2 regions of the Paenibacillus sp. EKM212P genome follow, and region 2 is predicted to be linked to the other one. Evidence: predicted binding sites of a transcription regulator. Region 2 holds the regulator's gene; the other holds the start of a gene.
The links. Region 2 encodes LexA, which represses DNA repair genes until DNA is damaged. Its sites were predicted from a motif close to CGAACATATGTTCG; they were not measured.

Region 1: a site for LexA is predicted at 2,004-2,017, ahead of addB (helicase-exonuclease AddAB subunit AddB). Genes of this name have one in related genera too.

What each region holds. Positions count from the first base shown of each region.
Region 1 covers NZ_JAAMNR010000004.1:157,150-160,570, forward strand. Annotated here, with positions in the region: gene addB (helicase-exonuclease AddAB subunit AddB) at 1-1,937, opposite strand, end outside; gene G9G54_RS13210 (class I SAM-dependent rRNA methyltransferase) at 2,174-3,421, opposite strand, start outside.
Region 2 covers NZ_JAAMNR010000002.1:244,333-247,753, forward strand. Annotated here, with positions in the region: gene G9G54_RS07230 (DUF896 domain-containing protein) at 1-161, opposite strand, end outside; gene G9G54_RS07235 (LysM peptidoglycan-binding domain-containing protein) at 270-638, opposite strand; gene lexA (transcriptional repressor LexA) at 827-1,453, shown strand; gene G9G54_RS07245 (hypothetical protein) at 1,735-2,037, shown strand; gene G9G54_RS07250 (hypothetical protein) at 2,272-2,436, shown strand; gene G9G54_RS07255 (hypothetical protein) at 2,478-2,618, shown strand; gene G9G54_RS07260 (GNAT family N-acetyltransferase) at 2,851-3,390, shown strand.

The DNA of each region.
Region 1 (3,421 bases), on a different contig from region 2:
TCCTGCTCATTCAGCACACCGTCCTCATGGAATACAGCCGGCATCACACCTTCGTTCATACCTAGCACAAAGGCATGTTGAATACCGGACACACGTGTACGGTCCGTGTTTCCGACCAGAACCTGATCCAGAGCTGGCGGAACAAGTCCCATACGGAACTCGGCCAATCCCGTTTCCAGCACACCCGCAAACAAAGAGGTATCCAGCCTCTCATCACCCATCATTTCGACGATTTGATCCAGTAGTTCAAGCACTGCATCCCATACCTGACGATGCTCCTTGGCCTGCTCAGGTTTTCCTACTTCCTCTGCCTGATGAATGAAGGCGTCCAGCTTGTGGCCGATTTCTGCATCTTCCAGTAACAGATATACCGCTTCACACTTCTCAAGTGCAGTTCGTGCCTTGCCCACACGTTTCTCAAACGCACGTAAAGGCGTCACGATCACATCCCGGCACAGCTCCATCAAATCCAACGTTTCATCCCGCCTACGGTTCCGTTCCTGCTCCTCCAGCTCCAGTGACAAGCTGGGCACAGCCTGCCACGGCCGACCATCTGTCCAACGGCTGCCTTGTATTCCGCAGGCCAGAACATAGTTTTCCAAACGGTCCATCTCCTCGCGGCTCACCCGACCGTCCAGCGGCAGTAGAAGGTCTGTTTTGACCGCACGGAATACATCCTCATATCGCCAACGCCGCTGCACGATATCCAGCGAAGCCCGAATCAATTCCACCAAAGGATGATGTAATACACTTCTTCGCTGATCCAGAAATACTGGAACCTCATACTGTTTGAATATCGGTTCCACCCATGGCTCATAATCTTCAATATGACGTACAAACAGAGCCATCTCCCGGTAACGCGCGCCTTCATCTCGGGCCAGACGGCGCATTTCGCGTACAGCCCCTTCCAGCTCTGCACGGCGATTAGCCGCAGTGTACAGTTTTATGCCCTCCGGCTGTTCTTCTGTCCACTGCTCTCGTAGCTGCTGCAGCCGCATCCGTTGTTCCTGATTCCGTAACCCTGTACGATGTTCAAAGTTAGCCTCCAAATATGCCAACGCTGGACGCTCCTTAAATCTCGGCAGCGGATCAGGGCGCAGTAATTGTGTCTGCGTCTCTATCATCAGCTCGTCCGCCATTCCTTTGAGCTTTACATACGTAGCCGCCGAAGGATGAAACAAATCCAACTCATGCGGAAGCTGTCCGCTCTCGTAGCTACGGTTGCAAGTCAGCGCCACCGTCAACGAGGAGGCATGCAGCATAAGTTGCTCCACCACCTTGTATTCATGTGGTGTAAACCTACGGTAGCCATCCATCCAAATGTCTGCTCCACGCACAAGGGAAGACTCCGCAATCTGTTCTGCCAGCATGCGCAGCGTATCTTCACCGTCTATATATTTAAGCGTCAGCTCTCGTTCAAAATCCTCATAGATTAGACTGATATCTTTGAGCTTGCCGCGCAAAATCGGAGTTGACTCTCCCACAGCGTTCATTCGCTCCAGTTGCTCGGGTACAGACCGAGTATCATTTCCATACTGCTTTAGCTCCGTAAACAATGTATTCAACCGATCCACAAAGCCGAGCTGGTCTCCCGAATCCTTAAACAAGCTCAGTTCATCCTTGCGACGACGAATAATTTTATATAAAAGCATCTTCTTGCCTTCTTCCGTTACAGGCACCAGTGCTGAACCCCCGGTTTCCTGCATAACTAAATAGGCAAGACGATGAAATCCCATCACTTGGGCGCGCACCGACCCCTGAATACCGTTTCCGGCTTCTGTAAGTAACGCTTGCTCGGAAGCAAATGACGATTGCTCCGGTACAAGTAACAGCATAGGCTTACCTAGCGGCTCCTCGCGTAACATAGACGTCATATCATTGCGGATTAACGTACTTTTACCACTACCAGAGCGGCCAATCAACAAGCGGACCGACATGATGCGGCCTCCTTTCCAACGAACAACATTCTATTAAACAGTATAGCATATCAGGCAAGGGAGAAAAGAACGTACGTTTGCCATGTTGTAGCAATTCATCCTCCCCCTAAAAATAAATCAGTCCCGCAGGTTGGCTTGGTGCATGCCTTCTCTACAGGACTGATTTATACCTAAAATGAGTCTATTTTACCTATTTAATCACCAAAAAGGCGATTGACTTTGACTTTGTATGAAACCTACAGCTGTGTCCGGCTGCGCACCTCAAAGATGGCGAATTTCAAGTAATGGCCTTCCTCCACACCCAAAATTTGAGGATGGTCCTTACCAGCCGCTCTCCAGTCTACCAGACGAAGGATTTTGCCGGCATCTGCCGCCGCTTCCTTAATAGTGTCCAAAAACAGCTCTGGCCGCATATGGAACGAACAGCTCGCTGTCACCAGATAGCCGCCCTCATTGACAAGTTTCATCCCATGCAGGTTGATATCTTTATACCCACGTGTAGCTCCTTTGACAGCGTTCTTCGTTTTGGCAAAGGCTGGCGGATCGAGAATGACCACATCAAAGGTGCGTCCGCCACCTGCTGTCAGCGGATTGGATGTATCTCCTTTGCCCCCGGCTCGTGCATTGCGTTCCTCTACACCTTTCACTTGATTGCGCAAATATTGAAAAGCATCGTCGACGACAAACTCGACGCGTTCCTCAAAACCGTTCAGCTTGACATTATCCCGCGCACTTTCAATCGCATGCTCAGAAATATCAAGACATGTTACTTTTTTAGCACCATGTTTACATGCATTGAGCGTAAAGCTTCCCGTATGTGAAAAACATTCCAATACGGTTGCGCCATCCCAGAATGGGAATTCAACAACCTTACCACTTTTATTCACTGGCTTCAAGACCGTTGTGCCCGCATCCCCTGAGTCTGCAGCTACTTCTTGTAGCGTAATTCCACTACGTGCTCCCCAACCTGTCATCAACGGTGCTATAGCCGCACGATTTTCACGCTGGTCAAAGAAATACCCCGTCTTCTGGCCCTCTACGATATCAACCTTGATTTGCAGGCCATTTTCCGTCACCACCACATGACGCGGGCAATCACCGTACAAAGGACCCTTCGTTTGTTCCAATCCTTCCAGCTCACGGATGGATACATCACTGCGCTCATATATACCAGCAGGACCCACTACTTCAACGAGCGCATCCCTGATTTCTTCCCTGCGCCGATCCATGCCAAGCGTTAACAACTGCACGACTAACACATCACCAAATCGATCTACAATCAGTCCAGGCAAAAAATCAGCCTCGCCGTACACCAACCGATAAGCGTTTCCCCCGGTCACAAAACGTTCGCGGTGCTCCAGACATTTGCGAAAGCGTTGGGCAAAAAAGTTTTGATCCATTGCTTCCAGCGGCTCGTAGGACATCACACGTACTGTAATTTGTGAAGCCGGATTATAGTAACCTGTCGCCAAATAACGCCCCTG
Region 2 (3,421 bases):
AATTCAATCGTTTCAAGCTGCTGCCGAAAATTACGGCGAATGTTACCTAAATAAATTTCCCGAAGATTGGCGCGCTCTGTGGCTTCCTCTTCCGTCAAACCCTCGGATTTTGCTTTGCGCGCTAATTCATTGATGCGCTGAACTAAGCTGTCTATATCCAAATTGTGTCCCCTCCATAAAAGCAAAGATATAATACACTTTGACATGTAGAAAAGAGCTTGTCAAGGCTCCCGCATTACGCTCCCTGACAAGCTCTAATTGTCTATAGATCAGAAGTTAGGAAGCTTGAGTACCTGACCTGCCTGTACTCCCCGATCCTCCAAACCGTTAATCCGCACAATTCCTTCTATATATACCCGTGTATCCATTCGTTCCGGTTTATGATTTGCGGCAATCTCCCACAACGTATCTCCAGGTTGTACGGTCAGTTTAGTCACTTCTTCCTTGGAAGCTGAAGGTGCCGCGAAAACCGTAAGTACACCTGCCCCTGCAATCCAAGCAACAATCACTAAAATAAGAAGCTTAACTAAAAGAGTATTAGTAATAATTTGCATAAAATGCGCTCTACCCTCTTTTCGGGTCTCCTGCAAATTTTCTGAATTCATCGGAAAAATACTTTGATAAGTGCTATATTTCATCATTGGCTGCGACCTCCAAACGTTTGTTCTTATGTTTTCACAATATAACACGAACATTTGTTTTGTTCAATAGAAAAGAGAACAAAAGTTCGCGATTATTTTTAGGGATTATTTAGAACTTATGTTTGTACGAACGGAGGTTCTATGCTATAATTTTCCCAAACGTTACTAAATGGGGTTGATACGGTATGTCTAAGATTTCGAGCCGCCAGCAGGCCATTCTTGAATTTATCCGCAATGAAGTGCGTCTAAAGGGATACCCCCCTTCTGTACGCGAAATAGGCGAGGCTGTCGGATTGGCCTCCAGTTCTACGGTTCACGGTCATTTGGATCGTTTAGAGAAAAAAGGACTCATTCGACGCGATCCTACAAAACCACGGGCTATTGAGTTACTCGGTCAAGACGAATCGGATAACAGCAACTTGATTAATTACTCCATTAGTCGTGTCCCCGTCGTCGGCAAAGTAACTGCTGGCCTTCCTATTACGGCGACAGAAAATATTGAAGATTACTTTCCTCTTCCCCAACACTTTGTTGGTGAGGATAAAATATTCATGTTATCTGTTGTAGGCGAAAGCATGATTGAGGCTGGGATTGCTAACGGAGACTATGTAATCGTACGTCAGCAGCAGACCGCTGATAATGGCGATATTGTTGTAGCTATGACAGATGAAGACGAAGCTACAGTTAAAACCTTCTACAAAGAAAAAGATCATATCCGGCTTCAACCTGAAAACCCAGCCTTTGAACCGCTTCGCCTGACACACGTCAGCATTTTAGGCAAGGTTGTAGGACTCTTCCGGGACTTCCACTGATTTCTCGTTCTTTCTTCCCCGTTATTCTAACCACTAATACAAAACCGGCTGCCTAGGGCAAGCCGGTTTTGTATTGTTATTATGTATACTATGTATCTCACAACTATTTTTTCATTTCAGCAACCTATTCCTATTGTTTCTACTATAAAATCAGCCTCCTCATCTCAAATAATCACCCACTGATCTTGAGCAGCTATATTGATGGGCAAAACTAATAGATCTTTCTTTGTTTTAGATAAATATGGTATATTAATTACTCATAGCTCTGTAGGAGGAATTAAATGAAAAAAATTATAATTTCAGCGTTTGTTGTGATATTTATCGCCATAAACTGTGTAGTACCAACAATGGATCATTTGTATGCAGAAGAGAAATCACACATAACAACCTACGATCGTATTCAGTACATACAAATACTTATCCATTTCAGGTATTTAGAAAAGCAACTCGAAGCTGTAATTTCCGAAAGAAACAATTACCCAGAAGACAGCCAAGAATATAAACTGCTCTCTGAACAACTGAATCATATTCTTGCTCAAGAGGCGTACTACGAGAAAAAACTTAACACTCTTAATAGTAAATAATTTTCATACTAACTGCTTATTATCTTTATCTACACTATTAGACTCATGCCGACCTGCCTGTAACATTCTTCTGCAACGTAAAGTTGAAATGGCGAAGACAGGTTCGCATGAGTTTTTTGTTAACCATTAGGAATATAGGTACCAGCTTCTTTTTGCTTTTAATAGATTTATGCTGATACATTACTATCATAATTGACATAGTATATAGCAGACCTAAGCAAAGGAGACATGCAGATGATCAGAAATAGAGTTAAAACGTATAAGCATCGCATCGGAAAAAACAGATATCTGGTCGTTAAAGTCTTTCAAGCCGCAGCTGCTAAAACAGGAAGCGGAAATGCACTAGCAACCAATGCCTTGAATATCAAAATTTCCAAGCGTAAGCATAAACACCACTAAGATTCATCCGTACCTTCATTTCCTTGAAGGGAGGTGATCATATGAGCAGAAGACATTGCAGACGTGATTTGAGAAGAAGAAGATCAAACATCCGTTCGAATCAAAGAGCTGTTGCGCGTGCAAGAGGTAACGCACTGGCTGTTAATCTGTTTAGCGTGAATGATAGACAACGCAGACGTTAATAATCGTTTTCAAGCAAAAGCAGGAAGGATTCTTCCTGCTTTTTTTTAGTGTTAAACAGCACACCTAACTACTGCTATGAATCGTTGAAGCAAGCGGACGAGATCGTAGAATATCACACATAGTTGAACAGTCGCTACAATTTTGCTCTTTTTATAAATCTAACAGACAGGAAAAGGTGGTTCTCTTTTAGAATAGTGTGCATAGAGAAATTAAACCAGGAGGAGACAAGCCATGATAATTAAAATGTCACTTTCGAATATGGGAGATTTTAAGAAGTCAAATGAGAATAACGGCTTTATTGTGTCAGGAAGGATTATACCTAAATACGAGAACGATAATTGGACATATATAGAAGAAAGTTTTCCCGAACCATATTTTAAACAGTATGAGGATGATGACGTTGATATCAGTTATATTGATGAACAAGGAAAATCTATTTTTTTATATTATGATAAGAACGACTGTGTTGGACAAATTAAACTTTGTACTAATTGGAATGGCTATGCTCTAATTGAGGATATTGCCGTCGCTAAAGACTGGAGACACAAGGGAATCGGAGCAGCCTTATTGAGTAAAGCAACCGAGTGGGCTAAGCAGAATAACCTTGTTGGTCTTATGCTTGAAACACAGGATGTGAATGTTTTAGCTTGTCGATTCTATGCTAAAAATAACTTTGTAATCGGCGGAGTTGATACTATGCTATATTCTAGCTTTTCCACAGCCCGTGAAAAAGCGATTTTTTGGTATTATAAGTTTAAGCATTCAAATTAGCTTAAAATCAAACTGATCAGCAAACAAAGCT